4 linked regions of the Azoarcus sp. KH32C genome follow. The protein of the gene in region 3 interacts with the protein of the main gene of each other region in a pairwise test. Links are inferred from orthologs where the notes say so. Each region holds a gene or a part of one and is shown on either strand. Other genes may lie near its edges.

What was found.
Region 1: the proteins of groL (region 3) and aceE interact in binary tests that used the Escherichia coli proteins (3 or more experiments, as listed by UniProt). The link is inferred for Azoarcus sp. KH32C from one-to-one orthologs.
Region 2: the proteins of groL (region 3) and grpE interact in binary tests that used the Escherichia coli proteins (3 or more experiments, as listed by UniProt). The link is inferred for Azoarcus sp. KH32C from one-to-one orthologs.
Region 4: the proteins of groL (region 3) and AZKH_RS03670 interact in binary tests that used the Escherichia coli proteins (3 or more experiments, as listed by UniProt). The link is inferred for Azoarcus sp. KH32C from one-to-one orthologs.

Annotation. Positions count from the first base shown.
Region 1 is NC_020516.1:1,608,392-1,616,153, forward strand. The notes cover bases 2,453-5,711. They hold aceE (pyruvate dehydrogenase (acetyl-transferring), homodimeric type), read right to left. Parts: upstream 5,323-5,711; coding sequence 2,653-5,322; downstream 2,453-2,652. Other genes in these bases: aceF (dihydrolipoyllysine-residue acetyltransferase), read right to left, coding at 2,453-2,631; AZKH_RS07125 (ABC transporter substrate-binding protein), read right to left, coding at 5,703-5,711. Also shown: lpdA (dihydrolipoyl dehydrogenase), read right to left, coding at 1-927; more of aceF, read right to left, coding at 940-2,452; more of AZKH_RS07125, read right to left, coding at 5,712-6,905; AZKH_RS07130 (PAS domain S-box protein), read left to right, coding at 7,138-7,762. UniProt on the Escherichia coli protein: Component of the pyruvate dehydrogenase (PDH) complex, that catalyzes the overall conversion of pyruvate to acetyl-CoA and CO(2).
Region 2 is NC_020516.1:3,465,980-3,470,116, forward strand. What follows is about bases 1,264-4,137. They hold grpE (nucleotide exchange factor GrpE), read left to right. Parts: upstream 1,264-2,346; coding sequence 2,347-2,928; downstream 2,929-4,137. Other genes in these bases: AZKH_RS15295 (serine/threonine-protein kinase), read right to left, coding at 1,264-2,174; dnaK (molecular chaperone DnaK), read left to right, coding at 3,044-4,137. Also shown: AZKH_RS15290 (hypothetical protein), read left to right, coding at 1-793; more of AZKH_RS15295, read right to left, coding at 810-1,263. UniProt on the Escherichia coli protein: Participates actively in the response to hyperosmotic and heat shock by preventing the aggregation of stress-denatured proteins, in association with DnaK and GrpE. It is the nucleotide exchange factor for DnaK and may function as a thermosensor.
Region 3 is NC_020516.1:949,040-956,414, forward strand. What follows is about bases 2,311-5,182. They hold groL (chaperonin GroEL), read left to right. Parts: upstream 2,311-2,859; coding sequence 2,860-4,506; downstream 4,507-5,182. Other genes in these bases: AZKH_RS04305 (glutathione binding-like protein), read left to right, coding at 2,311-2,333; groES (co-chaperone GroES), read left to right, coding at 2,526-2,816; AZKH_RS04320 (response regulator transcription factor), read left to right, coding at 4,830-5,182. Also shown: AZKH_RS04290 (HD-GYP domain-containing protein), read right to left, coding at 1-542; AZKH_RS04295 (RNA polymerase factor sigma-70), read left to right, coding at 717-1,352; AZKH_RS04300 (zf-HC2 domain-containing protein), read left to right, coding at 1,346-1,540; more of AZKH_RS04305, read left to right, coding at 1,620-2,310; more of AZKH_RS04320, read left to right, coding at 5,183-5,516; AZKH_RS04325 (sensor histidine kinase), read left to right, coding at 5,491-6,972; AZKH_RS04330 (DUF485 domain-containing protein), read left to right, coding at 7,106-7,375.
Region 4 is NC_020516.1:818,391-825,867, forward strand. What follows is about bases 707-3,680. They hold AZKH_RS03670 (ABC transporter ATP-binding protein), read left to right. Parts: upstream 707-1,754; coding sequence 1,755-2,606; downstream 2,607-3,680. Other genes in these bases: AZKH_RS03665 (monovalent cation:proton antiporter-2 (CPA2) family protein), read left to right, coding at 707-1,658; mlaE (lipid asymmetry maintenance ABC transporter permease subunit MlaE), read left to right, coding at 2,603-3,397; mlaD (outer membrane lipid asymmetry maintenance protein MlaD), read left to right, coding at 3,394-3,680. Also shown: more of AZKH_RS03665, read left to right, coding at 1-706; more of mlaD, read left to right, coding at 3,681-3,876; AZKH_RS03685 (VacJ family lipoprotein), read left to right, coding at 3,886-4,707; AZKH_RS03690 (phospholipid-binding protein MlaC), read left to right, coding at 4,736-5,359; AZKH_RS03695 (lipid asymmetry maintenance protein MlaB), read left to right, coding at 5,356-5,640; AZKH_RS03700 (ABC transporter ATP-binding protein), read left to right, coding at 5,656-6,552; AZKH_RS03705 (ABC transporter permease), read left to right, coding at 6,545-7,315; AZKH_RS03710 (BolA family protein), read left to right, coding at 7,326-7,477. UniProt on the Escherichia coli protein: Part of the ABC transporter complex MlaFEDB, which is involved in a phospholipid transport pathway that maintains lipid asymmetry in the outer membrane by retrograde trafficking of phospholipids from the outer membrane to the inner membrane.

The sequences.
Region 1 (7,762 bases), 660 kb from region 3 along the record:
GAGACCGATGATGCCGCCGCCGATGACGAGCATCTTCTCGGGCACGAAGCGCAGTTCGAGCGCACCGGTCGAGTCGACGATGCGCGGGTCGCGCGGGATGAAGGGCAGGTGCACTGCGGCCGAACCGGCGGCGATGATGCACTGCTTGAACTTGATGACCTTCTTCTCGCCGGTCTTGTCCTGCGCGTCGCCGGAGGTGACTTCGACCTCGACGTGGTTCGGGTCGAGGAAGCTGCCGTAGCCGCGTACGACATCGACCTTGCGGCCCTTGGCCATGCCGGCGAGGCCACCGGTCAGCTTGCCGACGACCTTGTTCTTGTGGGCGCGCAACGCGTCGATATCGACGGTCGGCTTCGCGAAGCTGATGCCGGCGGCCGACATATGCTCGGCCTCGTCCATCACCGCGGCGACGTGCAGCAGCGCCTTCGACGGGATGCAGCCGACGTTCAGGCACACGCCGCCGAGGGTCGCATAGCGCTCGACGATCACGGTCTTGAGACCGAGGTCGGCGGAGCGGAACGCGGCCGAATAGCCGCCGGGGCCGGCGCCGAGCACGAGCATGTCGCACTCGATGTCGGCACCGCCGGCATGGCTGGCAGCGGTCGGAGCTGCAGCCGGAGCAGCGGCCGGTGCCGCCGGGGCGGCAGCCGGAGCCGGAGCAGCCGCCGGTGCCTCAGCCGCCGCGGCGCCTGCAGCCTCGACCTTCAGCAGCACGGTGCCTTCGGCAACCTTGTCGCCGACCTTCACCAGCACTTCGGTGATGACGCCGGCCGCCGACGACGGAACGTCCATCGTCGCCTTGTCGGACTCGAGCGTGCAGATCGCGTCGTCGACCTTGATGGTGTCGCCGGCCTTCACGAACAGCTCGATCACCGGGACGGAATCGAAATCGCCGATGTCCGGAACCTTGACTTCAACTTGGCTCATGGCGCGGCCTCCTTACAGCATGACCCGACGGAAGTCGGCCAGCAGTTGAGCGAGATAGACGTTGAAGCGGGTCGCGAGCGCGCCGTCGATGACGCGGTGGTCGGCCGTCAGCGACATCGGCAGGGTCAGGCGCGGCACGAACTGCTTGCCGTCCCACACCGGCTTCATCACCGACTTGTTGACGCCGAGGATCGCGACTTCCGGCGCATTGACGATCGGCGCGAAGTAGGTGCCGCCGATGCCGCCCAAGCTGGAGATCGTGAAGCACGCACCGGACATGTCGGCCGGGCCGAGCTTGCCGTCGCGCGCCTTCTTCGCGAGCTCGCCGGATTCGGCGGCGATCTCGAACACGCTCTTCTTGTCGGCGTTCTTGATCACCGGCACGACGAGCCCGTTCGGCGTGTCGGCGGCGAACGCGATGTTGAAGTACTTCTTGTAGATCAGGTTGTCGCCGTCGAGCGAAGTGTTGAACTCGGGGAATTGCTGCAGCGCGCGCACCGACGCCTTGATGATGAAGGCCAGCATCGTGAGCTTCTTGCCGGACTTCTCATACTCCTTGTTCATCTGGACGCGGAAGGCTTCGAGGTCGGTGATGTCGGCGTCTTCGTGATAGGTCACGGCCGGGATCATCACCCAGTTGCGGGCGAGGTTCTGGCCGGAGATCTTCTTGATGCGCGACAGCGGCTTGGATTCGATCTCACCGAACTTCGAGAAATCGACCTTCGGCCAAGGCAGCAGGTCCAGCCCGCCGCCCAGGCTCGCGCCCGCGGCAGCCGGGGCGGCCTTGCCCGGAACGACGCCGGTCTGCATCGCGCCCTTCACGAAGGCGGTGACGTCTTCCTTCAGGATGCGGGCCTTCGGACCGGTCGCCTTGACCTGGGCGAGATCGACGCCCAGTTCGCGCGAGTAGGCGCGCACCGACGGGCTCGCGTGGACCTTGCCGCCGAGCGTGACGGCCGACGGGGCCGCGGGGGCGGCGCCCTGCGGCGGCGCGGACAGTGCCGACTGGCTGAACGCCGCGGTCGATGCAGCCGGGACCGCGCCCGACGGGGTCGAGGCCGGAGCCGGAGCGGCAGCCGGTGCCGGAGCAGCGGCCGCGGCCGGCGCGGCGCCAGCGCCTTCGACGACGATCAACACCGTGCCCATCGACACCTTGTCGCCGACCTTGACCTTCACTTCCTTGACGACGCCGGCGGCGGACGACGGCACATCCATCGTCGCCTTGTCGGATTCGAGCGTCGCGATCGCATCATCGACCTTGATCGTGTCGCCGACCTTCACGAAGAGCTCGATCACCGGCACTTCCGAGAAGTCGCCGATGTCCGGCACCGCGACTTCGACCGGGCCTGCGGCGGCGGCAGGTGCTGCAGCCGGAGCAGAGGCTGGTGCCGGAGCGGCAGCAGCCGGGGCAGGGGCGGCAGCGGGCGCCGGCGCAGCGGCAGGCGCTTCGGCCTTCGCGCCGTTGGCCGTCTCGACCTTGATCAGCGCGACGCCTTCCGAGACCTTGTCGCCGACGCCGACCAGCACTTCCTTGACCACGCCCGCGGCGGACGACGGCACGTCCATCGTCGCCTTGTCCGATTCGAGCGTCGCAATCGCGTCGTCGACCTTGATGGTGTCGCCCACCTTCACGAACAGTTCGATGACCGGCACCGCGTCGAAATCGCCGATGTCCGGGACTTTCACTTCAATGATTTGGCTCATGTTCTAGTCTCCCTCGCTCTCTCAGACGCTCATCGGGTTCGGCTTGTTGGGATCGAGGTTGTACTTCAGCAGCGCGGCGGCCACTTTTTCGCGCTCGATCAGGCCGTCGTCGGCGAGCGCCTTCAGCGCGGCAACCGTGACCCAGTGGCGATCCACTTCGAAGAAGTGGCGCAGCTTCTCGCGGGTGTCGGAGCGGCCGAAGCCGTCGGTGCCCAGCGTCACGTAGGTGCCCTTGACGAAGGGACGGATCTGCTCGGCGAACATCTTGATGTAATCGGTCGAGGCGATCACCGGGCCGGTCGCGTCCTTCAGGCATTTCGCGACATGCGACAGGCGCGGCGCTTCCATCGGGTGCAGCATGTTCCAGCGCTCGGCATCCTGGCCGTCACGGGCGAGTTCGTTGAAGCTCGGGCAGCCCCAGATGTCGGACTCGACACCCCAGTCGTTCTTCAGCAGGTCGGCCGCGGCGATGACTTCGCGGAAGATCGTGCCGGAACCGAGCAGTTGCACGCGCAGCTTGCCTTCACCGCCCTTACGGAACGCGTACATGCCCTTGACGATGTCGGCTTCGGCGCCGGCAGGCATCTCGGGATGCTCGTAGTTCTCGTTCATCACCGTGATGTAGTAGTACACGTCCTGCTGCTCGGCGAACATCCGGCGCATGCCGTCCTGCACGATCACCGCGACTTCGTATTGGAAGGTCGGGTCGTAGCTGACGCAGTTCGGGATCATGTTGGCCATCACGAGACTGTGGCCGTCTTCGTGCTGCAGGCCTTCGCCGTTCAGCGTGGTGCGGCCGGCGGTGCCGCCGATCAGGAAGCCGCGGGTACGCTGGTCCGCAGCCGCCCAGCACAGGTCCATCGTGCGCTGCAGGCCGAACATCGAATAGAAGATGTAGAAGGGCACCATCTGCACGCCATGCACCGAGTACGCGGTGCCGGCGGCGATCCAGTCGGCCATCGCGCCGGCTTCGTTGATGCCTTCCTGCAGCACCTGGCCGGTCTTCGATTCCTTGTAGAACATCAGCTGGTCATGGTCTTCCGGCACGTAGTTCTGGCCTTCCTGGTTCCAGATGCCGTACTGGCGGAACATGCCTTCCATGCCGAAGGTGCGCGACTCGTCCGGGACGATCGGCACGACGTGGCGGCCGATCTGCTTGTCCTTGAGCAGGGTGTTCATGATGCGCACGATCGCCATCGTCGTCGACAGCTCGCGGCCTTCGCCCGAGGCCTTCAGCAGCGCGGCGAAGTTGTCGAGCGCGGGCACCGGCAGCGGATCGGCCTTGCGGCGGCGCTGCGGCAGGAAGCCGCCGAGTTGCACGCGGCGCTCCATCATGTATTTGTATTCGGGCGAGTCCTCGGCGAACTTCAGGTAGGGCAGTTCGGCGATCTTGTCGTCCGGCACCGGGATGTCGAAGCGGTCGCGGAAGCGGCGGATGGCCTCTTCGTCGAGCTTCTTCTGCTGGTGCGAGATGTTCATCGCCTCGCCGGCCTGGCCCATGCCGAAGCCCTTGACGGTCTTGGCGAGGATCAGCGTCGGCTGGCCCTTGTGCTCGACCGCTGCCTTGTAGGCGGAGAAGATCTTGAACAGGTCATGGCCGCCACGGTTCAGGCGCCAGATTTCCTCGTCGGTCCAGTCGGCGACCATCGCCTTCAGTTCCGGCGTGTTGAAGAAGTGCTCGCGCACGTAGGCGCCGTCCTTGGCCTTGAAAGTCTGGTACTCGCCGTCGACGCATTCCATCATGCGCTTCTTCAGCAGGCCCTTGGTGTCGCGGGCGAGCAGCGAATCCCAGTGCGTGCCCCACACGAGCTTGATGACGTTCCAGCCGGCGCCGCGGAATTCCGCTTCCAGCTCCTGGATGATCTTGCCGTTGCCGCGCACCGGGCCGTCCAGACGCTGCAGGTTGCAGTTGATCACGAAGACCAGGTTGTCGAGCTTTTCACGCGCGGCCATGCCGATCGCGCCCAGCGATTCGACTTCGTCGGTCTCGCCGTCGCCGAGGAAGGCCCAGACCTTGCGGTCCTGCGCCTTGGCCATGTCGCGCGAATCCATGTACTTCATGAAGCGCGCGGCGTAGATCGCGCACAGGGGGCCGAGGCCCATCGACACGGTCGGGAACTGCCAGAAGTCCGGCATCAGCCAGGGGTGCGGGTAGGACGAGATGCCCTTGCCGTCGACTTCCTGGCGGAAGCTGTCCATCTGGTCTTCGGTCAGGCGACCGAGCATGAAGGCGCGTGCATAGACGCCGGGGACCGAGTGGCCCTGGAAGAAGATCAGGTCGCCGCCGTGCTCGGCGGTCGGGGCGCGCCAGAAGTGCGAGAAGCCCACGTCGTAGAGCGCAGCCGCGGACGCGAACGATGCGATATGGCCGCCGACGTTGGTGTGCTTGTTGGCGCGAACGACCATCGCCATCGCGTTCCAGCGGATGTACGAATGGAGCTTGATCTCCATGTCCGGGTTGCCCGGGTACTTCGGCTGCTGTGCGGCGGGGATGGTGTTGATGTACTGGGTCGTTGCCGAGTAGGGGATGTCGATGCCTTCCTCGCGGCCGGCCTCGATCAGCTTCTCGATCAGGAAATGCGCGCGGTCCTGGCCTTCATTGGCGACGACGGCCTGGAGGGCGTCCAGCCATTCCTGGGTTTCCAGGGTGTCGGGGTCCGATTGCAGCGTTACGTTGGGTGTCGCGGCCATGCTCTGTCTCCTCAAACGTTGAGCCCAGCTGTTAGCGAATCCCGCTTTCGTGAAGCGGGCGAAGTTAAAACCGTGAGTTGCCGATTCCGATGATCAGCGACGGTTTTCACACTATAAAATCACTTTTCAGGATGCGCAATAACTTTTTTCCCCGAACGCTGCGCAGACGATGACGCGGCCGTTCGGTGGTTGGCGGAAAAACGTCCAAAGCGGGCGGCCGCAAAGGAGGCGAGCGAACGCCAACGGGCGCCTGCGAAGGCGCCCAAAACGGGGAAAATCAAGAAAGCGCGGAAAAGCGGAAAAAAATCGGCCGGGAGATGGAGAGGGAGGGAGAGGATTTTCTCCCGGCCGATCAGGAAAAGCGGCGGATGCCGCGCGCATCATTGGCGCGATGCCCGGCGGCGGTCCTCGTCGTAGGCGAACACGACTCGCCCATTCTGCACTTCGCCCATGAATATGTCATGGACGCTGTTGATGGTCTCGTGGCGTTCCTTCGAAAACGGGCGGTTGTAAGTCATGATGACCCCCTCGACCCTTTCTTGCAGGTTTTCGAGCGCCTCGCGGATTCGATCGCCGTCGGTGCTGCCGGCCTGACGGATCGCGGCCGCGAGCAGAAGCATGGAATCATACCCTTGCGCAGCGGCCGGTGGGACCGGAATGCGCGCGCTTCCGGTGGCGTTTTTCCATGCGTCGAGGAAGGCCTTGCGGCGAGGCGTCGTCGGCTCGGGGATGAAGGTCTGCGGCATGCGGGCGCCTTCCCCGTTGGGGCCGGCATTGTCGATGAAGTTCGACATCGCGAGCGTCCAGCTGCCGATCAGCGGCACATGCCAGTTGAGGCGGGCCATGCCGTTGACGATCTGCGCGAGCTCGGGGCCGATGCCGTAGGTGAGGATCGCCTCGGCGCCCGCCTGGCGCGCCCGGCGCAGCTGCGAACTCATGTCGGGCTGCGGGATCTGGAAGCGCTCGACGGCGACCGGCACGATGTTGCGCTCGCTGAGCGTCCTTTCGAGGTCCTCGCGGCCGAGTTGGCCGTAGTTGGTCGCGTCGTGGAAGATCGCGACGCGCCTGATGCCGCGGCGGTCGACGGCCTCGGCGACGATCATCGCCGCCTGCAGCGTGTCGCTCGCCGAGACGCGGAAGACGAAGTTGTCCGGGTGCTGCGGCGGCAGGAACTGTTTGGTGATCAGCGATCCGGTCGCCACCGAAGTAACGATCGGAATGCGCGCCTGCTGGTAGAAGCGCTGGCTCGCGAGCGCGACGCCAGTGTTGGCGATGCCGAGCCCTGCGACGACGTGTTCGCGGTCGATGAGTTCCTGCACGACCTGGGCGCCGCGCTCGTTGCGTGCTTCGTCGTCGCGTTCGACGAGTTCGACCGGGCGTCCGAGCACGCCGCCGCCGGCGTTGATTTCGGCCGCAGCGATGCGGATGCCCTCGCGCATCGAAATGCCCATCGGGCTCGACCCGCCCGTGAAGGGGCCGGACACGCCGATCCTGAGCGGGCCGGCAGGGCTCGCCGGGGCGGCCGCGACGGAGGGTTCCGCGAGGGATACGAGGCACAGAAGCGCAACCAGGAGGCGCAGCACGCTGGAATCACTCGGGTTGAAGAAGGATGGCCGCACAATGTACGGCCGATGGCAGCAGCGTAGAATTGGCGAAAACCCCAAGCCGTTCATGGACGATGTTTCCTGGTTGCCGGCCGCGAGGCGCTACGGAAAAACCCCGATTGCCGCTCGGCGCGATGCCATCGACAATCCCTCAAGGCATCTGCGGCGCTCTTACGCGCCTGTCCCGTTTCTCCCGATAGTCCCGATTTCGATGCCCCATTTTTCCGACTCAGGCCGCCTCGGCCAGGCCCGCTGGTACTGGACCGCCCCTTACGTCGCAGTCGGCATCTTCGCGCTGACGATGCTCGCGCTCGTCTGGCTGCTGCAGGCGCGCGACGTCGAGAGCCAGCGCAACGCCGTCGCCCGCGACGTGCAGTGGGCCGAGCAGACGATGCGTCTGCACATGCAGGCGACCGAGGAATTCCTCGGCCAGGCGGCCCGTGATCTTGCCGCCGATGCGTTGAATCTCGACGGCTTTCAGGTCCGCGCCAACCAGTACATCGCCAACAACGGCGAACTCGTGAACATCGTCTGGGTGGGGCCCGAGGAAGTCGTGCGCTGGTCCGCGCCGTTCGACACCACCGACTGGCTCACCGGCGACGCCTTGTCCGCGAATCAGACCGACGCCTTCTACCGCGCCCGCGACCTGGGGCGCGCCGCCTACGGCGAGGCTTACGTCAATCCGCGTAACCGCATGGTGCTGGAGGTCTACGTGCCGGTGCGTCATGGCCGCGAATTCCTCGGCGCGATCGTCGGCGTCTATTCGATCGACCGCATGGTGCGCCACCTCGTGCCGAGTTGGTTCGACGAGAAGTACCGCCTCACGCTGCTCGGTG
Region 2 (4,137 bases), 2.5 Mb from region 3 along the record:
AGCCCTGACCGGAAAATCGGTCAAGACCGTCGACGCGAAGGACCTGCGCCCGGACGCAGCCCCCGCCGCCCCCACGGTGCCCGACGCGCCAGCGCCGGCACAGCAACAAGGGCCGCGCCGAGCCAGATTCGGCGTCGATTACCAGTACCACGCCAAGTATCAGGAACACGAACAGACACGATTCGCTGCGCAAGGCACCGTCAAGACGGCCGACGGGCAGGAGATCCGCTTCAAGCTCGACCTTTCCATGGAGCGCAACTACAGCGAAACCAAGGATGTACAGATGCGTCTGGGCGACGCGCAGATGAAGGATCCGCTCGTACTCGACTTCGCAGGTCCCGCCGCCGCGCTCTCGGATACACGCTTTTCCTTCGACCTCGACGCCGACGGCACTGCCGAATCCCTCCCGATGCTCGCAGGCGGCACCGGTTATCTCGCAATCGATCGTAACGACAACGGGCGCATCGACGACGGCGGCGAATTGTTTGGCCCCTCGACCGGCAGCGGCTTCGGTGAACTCGCCGCGCTCGACAGCGATAAGAACGGCTGGATCGACGAGTCCGATGCCGCTTTTGGCCAACTGCGCGTATGGTCACCCGCGACGGAAGGCGCAGGAAGCCTCAAGACTGCCGCCGAAGCCGGCGTGGGCGCGCTCTATCTGGGCAATGTGGCAACGCCGTTTTCCTTGCGCGGGGCGGCCAACAACAGCCTTGGCGAAATGCGCACCAGCGGCGTCTATCTCCATGAAGATGGAAGCGCGGGAACCGTCAACCAGATCGATCTGAGCGTCTAGCGACAGCCGGCCCCGCTCAATCCTCGACCAGTTGCAGGTCGAGAATCGTGGTCGCGGTGATTTGCCCGGCCGCAGCCGGTTCGCCATGCTGAGCGAGTGCCCGCGCCGCGGCGCCGAGACGTTTGGCCACGACCGTCGACAAGGTCGTACGGAACAACTCCCGCAGTTCGTCGGTCGCCAGTGCAAGCGCAGCGGGATGGATTTCGGCATACGCGCAGCGGGCAGTGGCAACGATCGACATCGGATGCCGGTGATCGATATTGTCGAGCCAGGCCAGTTCACCGAATACTTCACCCGGACCAAGACAGGACACCCGCCGCCCCTCAACGGAGACTTCCACCTCGCCCTCGATGAGGATCCCGAAACGCTGATCGGCATCCCCTTCGCGGATCAGCAGCGCGCCAGGCTCGGCGGCACGCCAGGAGCAGATTCTCAGCACTTCCCACAGCTCGACATCACCGAACTCGGTGAAGAAACTGAGCTTGCGCAGTTGCGAAAAGCGCGTGGTATCGGGCGGAACGTAACGATCGTCGACGATCTGGAAACGTACCGCGGTGAGGTCCTTGGCGAACTCCGCCCCGTTCTTGTAACGGGAATACAGATCCTTCTCGAGTGCCTTGCGGATCACGGCGTCCATCTGCTCGGGCAGTTCCGGATTGAGCTGCGACACCCGCGGAGGATCAGCATTGATGATCTTGTAGATCAGCTGCGCCGGATTGCTCGCCCGGAACGGCAAGCGTCCCGTCAGGAGGTGGAAGAGCACCACTCCGAGCGAATACAGGTCCGTCTTCTGGTTCAGCGGATAGCCCTTGATCTGCTCAGGGCTCATATAGGCAGGCGAGCCCACCCCCATGATGAAGGTCGAGTCCGCCTCCACTTTCTTGTTGATGTTGAGCGCCAAACCGAAATCGGTGATCTTCACGTTGTCGCGATCATCGACCAGGATGTTCGCCGGCTTGATGTCACGATGCACGATCCCCTGACGATATGCGTAATCCAGCGCCATGCAGCACTTGAACACGATGCCGATCGCGCGGTGGACGGGCAACATCCGCTCGAAACCGCAGAACCGCTCCAGCGACTCGCCGGGAAAATACTCCATCACCACGTAAGCCTGGGATGGCTCCACTTCGGCCTCGTGGATGCGGATGATGTGGGGGTGGTCCAGACGGCTTGCGACCGCCTTCTCCGCCTTCAGCAACTTGAGCAGGCGCCGGTTCCACTTTGCCTCGTCGCGGCTCCGGTCCTGGAAGCGGATCAGCTTGATCGCCACGGGCTCCGGCCAATCCGGCGATTCGCCCATGTAGACGACCGCCGTCGCACCGCGCCCGACCTCCTTCACGATGCGGTACTTGCCGATTGTCCGGGGAATATCGCTCATCGCCGATCCGTACGTTCCCGCAATCATGCTCAATGAGTTATGAGGATTGGTCAATCCTGACACAGCCGCCCCGGCATCGGCAACACACGAAACATTTTTTTGGATCTCCCCTTGAAAAAGGCGACCCCGTCCCCACTTCGCAAACGTTAATGAAGACAGGGAGTTTCGACCCATGCAGGAAAACAAGCCGTCCGCCGACATCCAGGGCGAACTGCCGGAGAATGTCGCGACCTCGCAATCCGCCCCCCCCCAGTCGAACGATCAGGGCGCCGCAACCCAGCCGGATACGATGCCGAGCATTGAGGAAACCCTGCGCCAGGCCGAATTGAAGGCTACCGAACACTACGACGCCTGGCTTCGCGCCAAGGCCGAAGGCGAAAACATTCGTCGCCGCGCTCAGGAAGACATCGCCAAGGCCTCGAAGTTTGCCGCCGAAAAATTTGCTAACGCGATGCTGCCCGTCAAGGACAGCCTCGAAGCCGCCCTTGCAGTCGAGAACCAGACGCTCGAGAGCCTGCGCGCTGGCGTAGACCTCACCCTGAAGCAACTCACCTCCGCGTTCCAGGCTGCTGGCGTCGCCGACGAAAATCCGGTCGGCAGCCGCTTCGACCCTAACCGCCACCAGGCCATTGGCATGGAAGAGGCCGACGTCGAGCCGAACACCGTGATCAAGGTCCTGCAAAAGGGCTACATGCTCAACGAGCGCGTGTTGCGTCCCGCGATGGTCGTGGTCTCGAAGGCAAAAAGCGCCTGACGACACCTTGAAAACGCGGAGCCAACCCGCATCTAACGAACAACCGAACTTCCGGTGAGGCGTAAAGGTCGCGAACCGCGACAACACCTTCGCCACAGACTGAAAAGGAACAGATATGGGCAAGATCATTGGCATCGACCTGGGCACCACCAACAGCTGCGTCTCCGTGATGGAAGGCGGCAAGCCCAAGGTCATCGAAAACTCGGAAGGTGCGCGCACCACCCCCTCCGTCGTCGCCTACGCCGAAGACGGCGAGATCCTCACCGGTGCCCCCGCGAAGCGTCAGGCCGTCACCAACGCCAAGAACACCCTGTTCGCCGTCAAGCGCCTGATCGGCCGCCGCTTCGAAGAGAAGGAAGTGCAGAAGGACATCGACCTGATGCCCTTCACAATCGCGAAGGCCGACAACGGCGACGCCTGGGTCGAAGTGCGCGGCAAGAAGATCGCCCCCCCGCAGGTCTCGGCCGAAGTGCTGCGCAAGATGAAGAAGACCGCGGAAGACTACCTCGGCGAGGAAGTCACCGAGGCCGTCATCACCGTTCCCGCCTACTTCAACGACAGCCAGCGCCAAGCCACCAAGGACGCAGGCCGCATCGCCGGCCTCGAAGTCAAGCGCATCATTAATGAGCCGACCGCGGCCGCCCTCGCCTTCGGCATGGACAAGAAGCCGGGCGACTCCAAGATCGCCGTGTATGACCTCGGCGGCGGCACCTTCGACATCTCGATCATCGAGATCGCCGACATCGACGGCGAACACCAGTTCGAAGTGCTCGCGACCAACGGCGACACCTTCCTCGGCGGCGAAGACTTCGACCAGCGCCTGATTGACTACATCGTCACCGAGTTCAAGAAGGACCAGGGCGTCGACCTCAAGAACGACGTGCTCGCGCTGCAGCGCCTGAAGGAAGCCGCCGAAAAGGCCAAGATCGAGCTCTCGTCGTCGCAGCAGACCGAAGTGAATCTGCCCTACATCACGGCCGACGCGACTGGCCCGAAGCACCTGGCGATCAAGATCACCCGCGCCAAGTTCGAATCGCTGGTCGACGACCTCATTGAGCGTACGATCGAACCCTGCCGCATCGCACTGAAGGACGCCGGCATCAAGGTCTCGGACATTGACGACGTGATCCTCGTCGGCGGCCAGACGCGCATGCCGAAGGTTCAAGACAAGGTCAAGGAGTTCTTCGGCAAGGATCCGCGCAAGGACGT
Region 3 (7,375 bases):
GCGACTTCCTCCAGGTCCGGCCGGCGATTTTCCCGCACATCGGTCAGGATCTGGTCGAACACGCTTTCCGCGTGCGCGAAGGTCGGCGTCGCCCGCAGCAGTTCGCGTTCGACGGACTGCGTCTCCGGGCGGTCGCCGCGGGCCTCGCCCGCCAGGCGCTGCACCGTTTCGGCATCGACCCTCCCCTTGCGAACCAGCGCCAGCACTTCGAGGAAGCCGGGCTGCTGGTCATCGGCCGGGCGCTCCTGGAACTGGATCGGGCGCCGGCCCACTGAGCGTCCCACCGTGGACGCCACATCTTCGGCGCCAGCTTCCGCGTAATGCTCGCCGATCGAACGGGTGCGGTCGATATAGATGAAGCGGCACAGCGAACGCAGCTTCGCGAGCGTTGCGTCGTCCTCGATCAGGAATCCCTGCAGCAGGAAAGGCGTCTCGATCCACGGGCGGTCCAGCTCGACGACGAACATGCCGACCGCGGCGTCTGCCGCTGCCACGAGTTCCTGTCGAGCCGTCGCTGGCGGCTTGGCCTTCTTCGCTGCCATCCGGTTCTCTCTTGTTCCGCGCGTGCCGGCCATCCGGCTTATCTATATAGTATGGCGCAAACCGCCGCCGGACGCCGCCTGCCATGCATCTTTGATCCCCCACGCGGGCGTGCGTACCGTCGCCCGCTGTTCTTTAATGAAGAATCCGCCCTTCGCGTAACAGGAGAAGGCCGCATGCGCGATCTTGCGTTGCCAGCCGAGTCGTCCGGGGCTGCCGCCGGAGACGACGACCTCCATGACGACGCCTTCGTCGAATCGCTCCGCCGCCAGATGTTGCGCTTTGCGACGCTTCAGCTGTCCGACCGCGATCTCGCCGAGGACGCCGTGCAGGAAGCCCTCGTCGGCGCACTGCGCAATGCCGCCTCCTTCAGCCGGCGCTCGGCCCTCCGGACCTGGGTCTTCGCGATCCTGCGCAACAAGATCGCCGACATCCTGCGCCACAAGGAGCGTGTCGTCGATGCCGGCAGTCTGCGGCGGGACGACGACGAGGAAGACGAGGACTTCTCGGCGCTCTTCGACCAGCGTGGCTACTGGCAGGCCGACAGCCACCCCGCCGCCTGGGGCAATCCGCAGGAATCGCTGCGCGAACAGCAGTTCTGGCGCATCTTCGAGATCTGCCTCGACGGACTGCCGCCCGGCCAGGCGCGCGTATTCATGATGCGCGAGTTCATCGAGCTCGAATCGAACGAGATCTGCGCAGCCGCCGGTGTCACCATGAGCAACCTGAACGTGATGCTCTACCGTGCCCGCATGCGCCTGCGCGAATGCCTCGAGCTGCGCTGGTTCGCCAATGGAGAACGGCCGTGCTGAAATGCCGCGACGTCACCCGCCTGTACTCCGAGTCGCGCGACCGTCCGCTGACGCTGCGCGAAAGGCTGTCGCTGAGGATGCACATCCTGTGGTGCGACGGCTGCCGGAACTTCGGCAAGCAGATGCGCTTCCTCAGCGACGCGATGCATCGCTTCGCCAAGGGCGACGGGGACAAGCGGCAGGATTAGCGCTCGGGCGGCGCAAGCGGAACCCGCAGCCGTTCACGATGCCGAATGGCTCTCTCCCGGAGTCCCCGAAGGAAAGCACATGATCGAGCTCTACTACTGGCCGACGCCGAATGGCCACAAGATAACGATGTTCCTCGAAGAGGCCGGCCTCGAATACCGCATCCGGCCTGTCGATATCGGCGCGGGCGACCAGTTCAAGCCCGAGTTCCTGGCGATTTCGCCGAACAACCGCATGCCCGCGATCGTCGACACCTCGCCCGCGGACGGCGGCGAGCCCGTGCCGGTGTTCGAGTCGGGCGCGATCCTTCTCTACCTGGCCGAAAAAAGCGGCCAATTCCTGCCGCAAGACCTGCGCGGACGCAAGTCGGTCACCGAATGGCTGTTCTGGCAGGTCGGCGGCCTCGGCCCGATGGCGGGGCAGAACCACCACTTCGGCCTCTATGCGCCGGAGAAGATCCCCTACGCGATCGACCGCTACGTCAAGGAAACGAACCGGCTGTACGGCGTCATGGACCGCCGGCTGGAGGAGCGGTCCTTCCTCGCCGGGGAGGACTATTCGATCGCGGACATGGCCTGCTATCCCTGGATTGTCCCCTGGAAGCGCCAGCAGCAGGATCTCGACGAGTTCCCGAATCTGCGCCGCTGGTTCGACGCGATCGCGTCCCGGCCGGCAACCGTCCGCGCCTACGCCCAGGCGGAGCCGTACGCCAATCGTCCCGCCGTCACCGAGGAAAGCCGCAAGCTCCTCTTCGGGCAGACGGCGCAGAGCATCCGCCAGCAGTCGGGGCGATAGCCGCGCTTGCGGGCCGATGCCGGCAATAAAAATTTTCTCGTTTGCCCGTACTTGAAATCGCTTGGGGCCGTCCCTATTATTAGCACTCGTTGGCAGTGAGTGCTAACGGCCGCGGCACCTCCCATCCCGCGGCCCGCGCGAATTTTCTGCGGGCACCGTTCCCGCACTGTTGAAACAATAAGGAGTGAGTCAATGAAGATCCGTCCCTTGCATGATCGCGTGATCGTCAAGCGCCTGGAAGCCGAACGCAAAACCGCCAGCGGCATCGTGATCCCCGACTCGGCGGGCGAGAAGCCCGATCAGGGCGAAGTCCTGGCCGTCGGCAACGGCAAGATCCTCGACGACGGCAAGGTCCGCCCCATGGCCGTCAAGGTCGGCGACAAGGTCCTGTTCGGCAAGTACTCGGGCCAGTCCGTGAAGGTCGAGGGCGAGGAACTGCTCGTCATGCGCGAAGAAGACATCATGGGTGTGGTCGAGGCCTGAGCCTCCCTCCGCCCTGACAAACGAATTCAAGGAGCAATGAAGAATGGCAGCTAAAGAAGTCAAGTTCGGCGATTCCGCCCGTGCGCGTATGGTCGAAGGCGTCAACATCCTGGCCGATGCGGTCAAGGTGACCCTGGGCCCGAAGGGCCGCAACGTCGTGCTCGAGCGCTCCTTCGGCGCCCCGACCGTCACCAAGGACGGCGTGTCGGTTGCCAAGGAAATCGAACTGAAGGACAAGTTCGCCAACATGGGCGCGCAGATGGTCAAGGAAGTCGCTTCCAAGACCTCCGACATCGCCGGTGACGGTACCACCACCGCGACCGTGCTGGCCCAGTCGATCGTCCGCGAAGGCATGAAGTACGTCGCCGCCGGCATGAACCCGATGGACCTGAAGCGCGGCATCGACAAGGCTGTCATCGCCACCATCGAAGAGCTGAAGAAGCTGTCGAAGCCCTGCTCGACCAACAAGGAAATCGCCCAGGTCGGTTCGATCTCCGCGAACTCCGACGCCGACATCGGCGAGATCATCGCCCGCGCGATGGACAAGGTCGGCAAGGAAGGCGTCATCACCGTCGAAGACGGCAAGAGCCTGAACAACGAACTGGACGTGGTCGAAGGCATGCAGTTCGACCGCGGCTACCTGTCGCCGTACTTCATCAACAACCCGGACAAGCAGGTCGCGATCCTCGAGAACCCGTTCGTCCTGCTGTTCGACAAGAAGATCTCGAACATCCGTGACCTGCTGCCGGTGCTCGAGCAAGTCGCGAAGGCCGGCCGTCCGCTGCTGATCATCGGCGAAGACGTCGAAGGCGAAGCGCTGGCGACCCTGGTCGTCAACAACATCCGCGGCATCCTGAAGACCTGCGCCGTCAAGGCCCCGGGCTTCGGCGACCGCCGCAAGGCCATGCTCGAAGACATCGCCATCCTGACCGGCGGCCAGGTCATCGCCGAAGAAGTCGGCCTGACCCTCGAGAAGGCCACCCTGGCTGACCTCGGCCAGGCCAAGCGCATCGAGATCGGCAAGGAAAACACCATCATCATCGACGGCGCCGGCGAAGCCGAGCGCATCGAAGCGCGCGTCAAGCAGATCCGCGTGCAGATCGAGGAAGCGACCTCCGACTACGACCGTGAAAAGCTGCAGGAACGCGTGGCGAAGCTCGCCGGCGGCGTTGCAGTGATCCGCGTCGGTGCCGCGACCGAAGTCGAAATGAAGGAAAAGAAGGCCCGCGTCGAAGACGCGCTGCACGCCACCCGTGCTGCCGTTGAAGAAGGCATCGTCCCCGGCGGCGGCGTCGCGCTGCTGCGTGCCCGCGCCAACCTGACCAACCTGAAGGGCGACAACCACGACCAGGACGCCGGCATCAAGATCGTGCTGCGCGCGATGGAACAGCCGCTGCGCGAAATCGTCGCGAACGCCGGTGACGAGCCCTCCGTGGTCGTCAACAAGGTTGTCGAAGGCACTGGCAACTTCGGCTACAACGCCGCGACCGGCGAGTACGGCGACATGGTCGAGATGGGCGTGCTGGACCCGACCAAGGTCGAGCGCACCGCGCTGCAGAACGCCGCTTCGGTTGCCGGTCTGATGCTCACCACCGACTGCATGGTCGGCGAGCTGCAGGAAGACAAGCCCGCGATGGGCGGCATGCCCGGCGGCATGGGCGGCATGGGTGGCATGGACATGGGCATGTAATGCCCCGCTGATCCCTGCGATCATCGTCCGGGCGTTCGCGCCCGGCACGGACGGCCCCGCTTCGGCGGGGCCGTTTGCTTTTGGGGGCTCTCAGGACGTGCGAAATGCATTGGCGCGGGCACTGCAATGCGCGCAACATGCGGGGAAGCGTGTGATAATTACTCAGATATCCGAAAAGGCGGTCCGGAGCATCTGGCTGGTTGGCCGGACGCTCCGGGGGCGGAACGCGCTGGCGGCGGGTTCCGTCTCGTGACCGGTAAAAGGAGAACAGCGGGTGTGAATCTAGGCGTGCCCGCTTACACGCAACTTACATCCTGATTCCAATGCGGATTCTTCTGGCTGAAGATGATTTCGTCATCGCTGACGGTCTGGGCCGCGCCCTGAGGCGAAGCGGCTTTGCGGTCGATCACGTGGCGACCGGCGCCGATGCGGATACCGCTTTGGCATCGCAGCCGTTCGATCTGCTGATCCTCGACCTCGGCCTGCCGAAGCTGCCCGGCATCGAAGTCCTCAAGCGCCTGCGGGCGCGCAAGTCCGCAATGCCGGTGCTGATCCTCACCGCGCAGGACGGTGTCGACGATCGCGTGCGGGGTCTCGATGCCGGTGCCGACGATTACCTCACCAAGCCCTTCGCATTGCCCGAGCTCGAGGCGCGCGTGCGCGCGCTGACGCGCCGCGGCACCGGGCAGGCGCGCTGCATCGAGGTCGGGAGTCTCTCGTACGACCAAGCCGACCGGGTCGTGAAGATCAACGGCCAGGTGGTGGAGTTTTCCGCGCGCGAGGTCGGCCTGCTGGAAGTGTTCATCCTGCGGGTGGGGCGTCTCGTCAGCAAGGATCAGCTCGTCGATCACCTGTGCGGCTGGGGCGAAGAGGTGTCGAGCAACGCGATCGAGGTATATGTCCATCGCCTGCGCAAGAAGCTCGAAGACAGCGGCGTGCGGATCGTGACGGTGCGCGGCCTCGGCTATTGCCTGGAAACCGTGGATGCTGCCCAGGCGGCGAAGGGCTGAACGGGCGGCCGGGGCGACGCGTGTCCCGGGCCAGCCGAATTCACTGTTCGGCGAGATCCTCGACTGGATGCTCGCGCCGTTGCTCTTCCTGTGGCCGATCTCCATCATCGTCACCCATAACGTCGCGGACAGCATCGCGAACCAGCCGTACGACCGTGCTTTAGCGGACAGTGTGCGGGCGCTCGCCCGGCTCGTAACGCTCGAGGACGGCAAGGTCGCGGTGCATTTCCCGGCCCCGCCGCGCGCGATGTTCCGCGCCGACCAGGACGACGTCGTCTACTACCAGGTCGCGAACGAAAGCGGCGAGTTGATCACCGGGGATCGCGAGATCGGCTGGATCGCGCCGCCGGCCACCGTGCTGCCCGAGGACGTGATTTATCGCGACGACGTGATCGCCGGGGAAGAGGTGCGTGTCGCCTACCAGTTCCTGCGGCCGTGGCCCGAGCCTGCGAGCCCGCTGGTGCTCGTGCAGGTCGCCGAGACCCGCAACAAGCGTAGCGACCTCGCCTCGCGCGTCGTCACCGGCGTGCTGTTGCCGCAGTTCGCGATCATCCCGCTGGCGGTGGTGCTCGTGTGGGTCGGCCTGACGCGTGGCATCGCGCCGCTCAACCGCCTGCAGAGCCTGATCCGCCGGCGGCGGCCGACCGACCTGTCGCCGATCGAGCCGGCGAGCGTTCCGGAGGAGGTGCGCCCGCTGATCGTCTCCTTCAACGACATGATGGCGCGGCTCGAAGAGAACCTGCATGCCCAGCAGCGCTTCATCGCCGATGCGGCCCATCAGATGCGCACGCCCTTGACCGGTTTGCGCATGCAAACCGAACTCGCGCTGCTCGAAACCGATCCGGACGCCTTGCGCAATTCGCTCTCGCATATCGCAAAGAGCACGGAGCGCGCCGGCCACCTGATCAATCAGCTTTTGTCGCTCGCGCGCGCCGAAGCGAGTTTCGAGAAGCTGTATGCGGTCGAGCAGGTCGACCTGCGGGCGATCGTGCGCGACGTCGCGCTCGAGCTCTTTCCCCGCGCCCAGGCGAAGAGCCTCGACCTCGGCGTCGAGGGCGGCGCGGAGGCGCTGCTCGTCGAGGGGAACCCAGTGCTGCTGCGGGAGATGGTCAAGAACGTCATCGACAACGCCATCAAGTACACGCCTCCGGGCGGCAGCGTCACCGCGCGGGCGCGGCACGCAGGGGCGCCCATCTTCGAAGTCGAAGATACGGGCATCGGCATCCCGGAGGCCGATCGCGAACGAGTATTCGAGCGCTTCTATCGTGTGCTCGGCAGCGGCGAGGACGGCTCCGGCCTGGGCTTGCCCATCGTGCGCGAGATTGCCGAGCTGCACCGCGCGACCGTGACCCTGAACGCAAACCCACGAGGGCAGGGCACCCTCGTTCAGGTCGTCTTCCCTCGCGGCGTCCAGCCGCCGCCTGTGCCGGTGTACGGCGATTTCCCCCTCGGCTGACTCCTCTGGTTAACTGAAAAATCTATTTATGGGGTCATTTGGTGTTCGTAAGGGCGGCGTAAGTCTCCGGGATTAAGGTTGCGACAACCGGGGAAAGTCCCGGTGCCACTACCGAAATACGGAGGAGGGAGACATGCAAAACGATCTGGTGACGAAAATTGTCGCCAACCCGAAATACCAGCAGCTTGTAAGCACCCGCTCGTCTTACGGCTGGGTACTGACGATCATCATGCTGATCGTCTACTACGGCTACATCGCGGTCATCGCGTTCGACAAGGGCATGCTGGCAAAACGGCTTGGCGAAGGCGTGATGACCGTCGGGATTCCCGTCGGCTTGGGCGTGATTCTGTTCACGATCCTGATCACCGGCCTCTACGTCCGCCGCGCGAACTCCGAGTTCGAC
Region 4 (7,477 bases), 130 kb from region 3 along the record:
GCAGGACCTTCGGGCTAGGGTGGGGCGGAAGTCTCGCGCTCGGTGGCGCGCTTGCCATGTCATCGACGGCAATCCTGTCGAAGCTGCTCGCGGACCGAATGGAACTTGATAGCCGGCACGGCCGCGAGACCATCGGCGTGCTGCTGTTTCAGGACATCGCGGTGGTGCCGCTGCTCATCCTGATCCCCGCCTTGTCGCGCCCGGCGCCGGAAATGGCGAGCACCCTGGGTCTGGCCGGACTGAAGGCGGCGGGCTTGCTAACGCTGGTGCTGGTCTTCGGGCAGCGCCTGATGCGGATATGGGTGACGGTTGTCGCGCGGCGCCGTTCGGGCGAGCTCTTCATGCTGAATGTGCTGCTGATCACCCTTGGGCTCGCGTGGCTGTCGGAGGAGGTGGGGCTTTCGCTCGCGCTGGGGGCGTTTCTCGCGGGCATGCTGATCTCCGAGACGGAATTCCGCTACCAGGTGGAGGAGGACATCAAGCCGTTCCGCGACGTGCTGCTGGGCCTCTTTTTCGTCACCGTCGGCATGTTCCTCGATTTTCGGCTCATTGCCGCCAACCTGCCGGCCGTGCTCGGCATGGTCGCGGGCCTGCTGCTGATCAAATGTGCGATCGTGGTGGCGGCGTCGCGGGCATTCGGCTCCTCGCCCGGGACCGCGCTCCGCACCGGCCTATGGCTGTGTGCGGGCGGAGAGTTCGGCTTCGTGATCGTGTCGTACGTCGATGGCCTGGCGCTGCTGCCGCCCGAATTGCTGCAAGTGACCGTCGCGACGCTGGTCCTGTCGATGCTGCTCGCGCCCTTCGTCGTGCAGGCGAGCGATCGCATCGTGATGCGCTTCGTGGCGTCCGAATGGCTGTTGAGGTCGATGGAACTGACGCGGGTTGCGGCCCAGGCGATGAACACGTCCCGCCACATGATCATCTGCGGCTACGGACGCAGTGGTCAGTACATGGCGCGGTTCCTTGAGCAGGAGGGCATCGGCTACGTCGCCCTCGACCTCGATCCGGAAAGAGTGGGCGAGGCTGGCACGGCCGGCGATACGGTCGTCTACGGCGACGCGTCGCGCCACGAAACATTGATGGCGGCAGGTATCATGCGCGCCAGTGCGCTCGTGATCTCGTTTTCCGACGTCGATGCAGCGCTGCGGGTGCTGCATCGCGCGCTTTCGCTGCGGCCGGATCTGCCGATCGTCGCGCGTGCCGGCGACGAAAAAGACATGGAGCGGCTGGAGCAGGCCGGGGCCGCAGAGGTCGTTCCCGAAGCCTTCGAGGGCAGCATCATGCTCGCCTCGCACGCCATGGCGTTGATCGGCGTCCCGCTTAATCGCGTGGTCCGCCGCATCCGCGACGTCAGGAACCAGCGCTACGCGCTGATGCGCGGCTTCTTTCACGGTGCTTCCGACGCGGTCGATGGGCCGGATGCCGGCCAGATGCGCCTGCATACCGTGACGCTGCCGGCCGGGGCTCATGCGGTCGGAAAGACGATCGGGGCGCTTGGGCTGGAGGAGTTTCGCGTGACCGTCTCTGCGGTGCGGCGCCGCAACATTCGCGGCGTATTGCCGGGGGTCGAGACGCAGATGCTGGCGGGCGACGTCGTGGTCCTGCTCGGCGTTCCTGCCGATCTCGAGCTGGCGGAAGCGCGCCTGCTCAACGGCTGACGATGGGGAGGCGCGGGGGAATCCTCGTGCGTGCCTCTTGCAACGCCGACATTTGCCCAACGGTGGCAGATTGCTGCACTGCGTCTGCTAAACTTAATGGTTTGTGAGTTTCCGCGAGGGCGTCCGGACTTGGTCTCCGAAACCGAAAATCTGCTGGTAAGCCTGAAGGATGTCCGCTTTGCCTACGGCGAGCGCGAGGTCCTGCGCGGAATCGACCTGAAAGTGCCGCGAGGCAAGGTCGTTGCGATCATGGGGGGGAGCGGTTGCGGCAAGACTACGCTGCTGCGCCTGATCGGCGGCCAATTGCGCGCGACTGCGGGCACGGTCGAAGTCGCCGGCCGCAACGTCTCGTCGCTGTCGACGGCCGAACTCTACGCGCTGCGCCGGCGCATGGGGATGCTGTTCCAGTTCGGTGCGCTCTTTACCGATATGTCGGTGTTCGAGAATGTCGCGTTTCCGCTGCGCGAACACACCGACCTGCCCTCGAGCCTGATCCGCGACATGGTGCTGATGAAACTGAATGCAGTCGGGCTGCGAGGCGCGGCGCAGCTCAAGCCGGCTGAGCTGTCAGGCGGCATGGCGCGTCGCGTCGCACTGGCCCGTACGATCGCGCTCGATCCGATGCTGATCATGTACGACGAGCCTTTCGCCGGCCTGGATCCGATTTCGCTCGGGGTGATCGGCCAGTTGATTCGCAAGCTCAACGACGCCCTTGGCGCGACGACCATCATGGTGACGCACGACATCATGGAGTCGCTGCAGATCGTCGATTACATCTACTTCGTCTCCGACGGCAGCATCGTCGCAGAGGGGACTCCCGACGAGCTCCGCGCGTCGAAGGACCCGTGGGTGTACCAGTTCATCCATGCCGAACCCGACGGTCCGGTGCCCTTTCACTACCCGGCGGAGCCGCTGGCAGAGAGCCTGATCGGCGGGAGGGGGGCATGAACGGCATACTGAATGTCGTGCGTCGTCTCGGTAACATGGTCACCGAGGCGGTGTGGCGAATCGGATTCGGGGCGCGTTTCTTCATGCTGCTGCTGCGTCATTCCGGGCAGTCGCTGACGCGCGTGCACCTGACGGTGCGCGAGATCTACTTTTCGGGGGTGCTGTCGCTCCTGATCATCGTTGTCTCGGGGCTGTTCGTCGGGATGGTGCTCGGCCTCCAGGGGTACGAGACGCTGCAGCGCTACGGTTCGGGCGATGCGCTCGGCGTGCTCGTCGCGCTGTCGTTGACGCGCGAACTCGGCCCGGTTGTGGCCGGGCTGTTGTTCGCTAGCCGGGCAGGCCTCGCGGTCACCGCCGAGATCGGGCTGATGAAGACAACCGAGCAGCTCGAGGCCATGGACATGATGGCGGTCAATCCGATCGCCCGCGTCGTGGCGCCGCGCTTCTGGGGGGGCGTGATCTCGATGCCGCTCCTCGCGGCGCTGTTCTCCGCGATGGGGGTCTTCGGCGGCTGGCTGATCGGCGTCGTCTTCATCGGCGTCGATGACGGCGCGTTTTGGTCGCAGATGCAGGCGGCGGTGGATTTTCGCTTCGACATCATGAACGGCGTGATCAAGAGCTTCGTCTTTGGTGCCACCGTTGCGCTGATCGCCGTGTTCGAAGGCTACGATTGCACGCCGACCGCGGAAGGCCTGTCCCGCGCGATCACCCGCACCGTCGTGACCTCCGCGCTGGCAATCCTGGCGCTCGATTTCGTGCTTACATCTCTTATGTTCCGAGGGCAGTCATGAGCCGTACAACGCTCGACCTGTGGGTCGGTTTCTTCGTCGTCATCGGTATGGCCGCGGTGATGTTCCTTGCGCTCAAGGTCGGCAATCTTGGCACGGCCAATAGCGCGCAGACCTACCAGATAACCGGCCAATTCGACAACATCGGCGGTCTCAAGATCCGGGCGCCGGTGAAGAGCGCCGGCGTGGTCGTCGGGCGCGTTACCGAAATCCGCTTCGACACCAAGAGTTACCGCGCGGTGGTGGGCCTCTCGATCGATTCGCGTTATCAGTTTCCGCGTGACACGATTGCGACTATCCTGACGTCCGGGCTCCTCGGCGAGCAATACGTCGGGCTCGAACCTGGCGGCGACGAAGAGCCGCTGAAGTCCGGCGATGCGGTGCAGATCACCCAGTCGGCGGTTGTCCTGGAAAAGCTGATCGGCCAGTTCCTGTTCAGCAAGGCGTCCGAAACGCCTGCGGCGAACGGGGCAGCCCACTAAAGAACAAGAATGAGCAAGAAATCCTCCCCCAACCGGATCCTGACGGCCGCGCTTTCCGCCTGCGTGCTGCTGCTGGGCGCGTGCTCCGTGAAGTTCGCGAACCCGGACGACCCGCTGGAAAGCTACAACCGCGCGATGTTCGGTTTCAACGAAAAGGTCGACGAGGCCGTGCTGAGACCGGTCGCGCAGGCCTACGAGACCGCCACGCCGCTGCCCGTGCGCACCGGGATCGGCAATTTCTTCGGGAATGTCGGCGATCTGTGGATTGGCGGCAATAATCTGTTGCAAGGCAAGGTGGTCGACGCCCTGAGCGATTGGGGGCGTTTCGTGGTTAACTCGACGGTCGGCATCCTCGGCATGTTTGACGTCGCGACCGAAGTCGGTCTCGACAAGCACGACGAGGATTTCGGCCAGACGCTCGGGCGCTGGGGGGTCGGAGAGGGCGCGTATTTCATCGTGCCTTTCTTCGGGCCGCGGACGATCCGTGATGCGGCCGTGTTGCCGGTCGATGTGACTTTTGGCGACAACGTTTGGGCCATCAAGGACATCGCGCTGCGGAACAGCCTGACCGCCTTGCGGCTCGTCAACGCGCGCGCGAACCTTCTGGGCATCGACAAGACGCTCGAGGAAGGGACGCTGGACAAGTATTCATACGCGCGCGACTTCTATCTGCAGCAGCGTCGCTACCGCGTCTATGACGGCAATCCACCGGCCGAGGATTTCGATTCGAACGGGGGCGCCGCCTTGCCGCCGGGCTACGCCACCGATGTCGGCGTGCAGGCCGCGCTGGGTGATCTTGAATTGGTGAAGTTGGGCGAGCGCCGCGACTGATATCGCGCCGCCCCTTGAGGTGATAAGGATGAAAAGGTTTTTCCTGCTGCTTTCCACGTTGTTCTTCCTGGCGCCTGCCGTGCATGCGGCCGATGCCGCGAAGGCGCCCGATGCGCTGGTGCGCGAAGTCAGCGACGACGTGCTGACGATCGTCCGCAAGGACCGCTCGATCCAGTCGGGCGACACGCGCAAGGTCATCAACCTGGTCGAAGACAAGGTGCTGCCGCACTTCAACTTCCGCCGCATGACGATGCTGGCGGTGGGCAAGGACTGGCGCAGTGCGACGCCCGAGCAGCAGGACAAGCTGGTCGATGCCTTCCGCACCCTGCTCGTGCGCACCTATTCCAACGCGCTGACGCAGTATCGCGACCAGACGATCCAGTACAAGCCGCTGAAATTCGCGGAGACCGACAGTTCGGTGCGCGTGCAGACGGAAGTCCGCCAAGCCGGTTCCCAGCCGATCGGCATCGACTACTCGCTGGAAAAGACTCCCGACGGCTGGAAGGTGTTCGACGTCGTCGTGGCCGGCGTCAGCCTCGTCACCAACTATCGTGGCACCTTCGCCCAGGAAATCCGCGTGGGCGGCGTCGACGGGCTGATCCGCTCGCTCGAGCAGAAGAACCGCGACCTGGAGGCCGTGTCGCGTTCATGAGCCCGGCCGATGCCCAAGTGCTGGCCCTGCAGGGGCCGTTGACGATTGCCAGTGTCGGCGAATGGCGCGAGCGCGGGCGCGAGTTGGCACGCAAGGGCGATCTCACGATCGATCTTTCCGCCGTTACCGAGGCCGACTCGGCTGCACTCGCGGTCCTTATCGACTGGTTGCGTACCGCGCGGGGCGCGGGCCACACCCTGACGCAACGGGGGATGCCAGGCGGGCTTTGCAGTCTCGCCGCCCTGTACGGCGTCGATGAACTCATTCCGGCCCAGGCCTGAAAGCGATCCGGATCGATGACGCTTCCCGCGATCCGTATCGTTTCGGTTACCAAACATTACGGTACCCTGAAGGCACTGGCCGGCGTCGACCTCGAAGTCGCGCAGGGGGAATTCTTCGGCTTGCTCGGCCCCAACGGCGCGGGCAAGACCACGCTGATCTCTGCGCTATCCGGCCTCGTCCGTCCGGACAGCGGCATCCTCGAAGTGATGGGGCACAACGTCGTCACGGATTACCGCAATGCGCGGCGCAATCTCGGCGTCGTGCCGCAGGAGTTGGTGTTCGATCCCTTCTTCTCGGTGCGCGAACTGCTGCGGATCCAGTCCGGGTATTTCGGCATCCGCGGCAACGACGACTGGATCGACGAGATCCTGACGAACCTGGATCTCACCGCCAAGGCGGGCGCCAACATGCGCACCTTGTCGGGCGGCATGAAGCGGCGCGTGTTGGTTGCCCAGGCGCTGGTGCATCGTCCGCCGGTGATCGTGCTCGACGAGCCGACCGCCGGCGTGGACGTCGAGTTACGCCAGGGCTTGTGGCAGTTCATCCGCAAGCTCAACCGTGACGGCCATACGATCGTCCTGACCACGCACTACCTCGAAGAGGCCGAAGCCTTGTGTGGCCGCATCGCGATGCTGAAGGCGGGACGCGTCGTCGCACTCGACACCACCGACAACCTGTTGCGTCGCTTTGCCACGCACAGCCTCGGCCTGCGGCTCGACCGCCCCGAGCTCGCTGTGGCGCTGGGAGCGAACGGCGCCGGCAATGGCTGGATGGAGTTCCCGCTGGAGCGTTTCGAGGATGTTGAACCGCTGCTTGCGCGCGTACGCGAAGCCGGCGCGAGCATCCTCGAGATGCGGCTCGGCGACGCGGACCTCGAGCGTGTCTTCATGGAGGTCATGAGCCATGCATGAGGCGCGCCTGCTCGGGTTCCGTACGCTGCTTTACAAGGAAGTGCTGCGCTTCTGGAAGGTCAGCTTCCAGACGGTCGGCGCGCCGGTGCTCAATGCGATCCTGTACCTGCTGATTTTCTCGCATGTCCTCGAGCGTCATGTCACGGTCTACGGCGAGATCGCCTACACCACCTTTCTCGTACCGGGGCTCGTGATGATGTCGCTGTTGCAGAATTCGTTCGCGAACAGCTCGTCGTCGCTGATCCAGAGCAAGATCACCGGCAACATCATCTTCGTGCTGCTGCCGCCGCTGTCCCACCGCGAGTTCTATGCCGCCTACGTGATCGCCTCGGTCGCGCGCGGCCTCTTCGTCGGCTGCGGCGTGCTGCTGGTGTCGCTACCTTTTGTCGCGCTGCCGATCTCGTCGCCCGGCTGGATCGTCGCCTTCGCGGTCCTCGGCGGGGGTATCCTGGGTTCATTGGGCGTGATCGCCGGCATCTGGGCCGACAAGTTCGACCAGCTCGCGGCCTTCCAGAACTTCCTGATCATGCCGCTGACGATGTTGTCCGGCGTCTTCTATTCGATCCATACCCTGCCGCAGGTCTGGCAGGAGGTCTCGCACATCAATCCGTTCTTCTTCATGATCGACGGTTTCCGCTACGGCTTCTTCGGCCAGTCCGACGTGTCGCCGTGGCTGAGCCTGACGGTCGTGAGCGTCAGTTTCGTGTTACTCGCGGTGCTGACCCTGGCGATGCTCGCCCGGGGTTACAAACTGCGGGCTTGAGGGAATCAACATGTTCGAAGCAGCAGAAATCAAGCGTCTCATCGAGCAGGGCATGGCCTGCGAATTCGTGGCAATCGAAGGCGACGATGGTGTGCATTTCACCGGCATCGTCGTCAGCGCCGAGTTCGAAGGCAAGCCGAAGGTGCGCCAGCACCAGGCCGT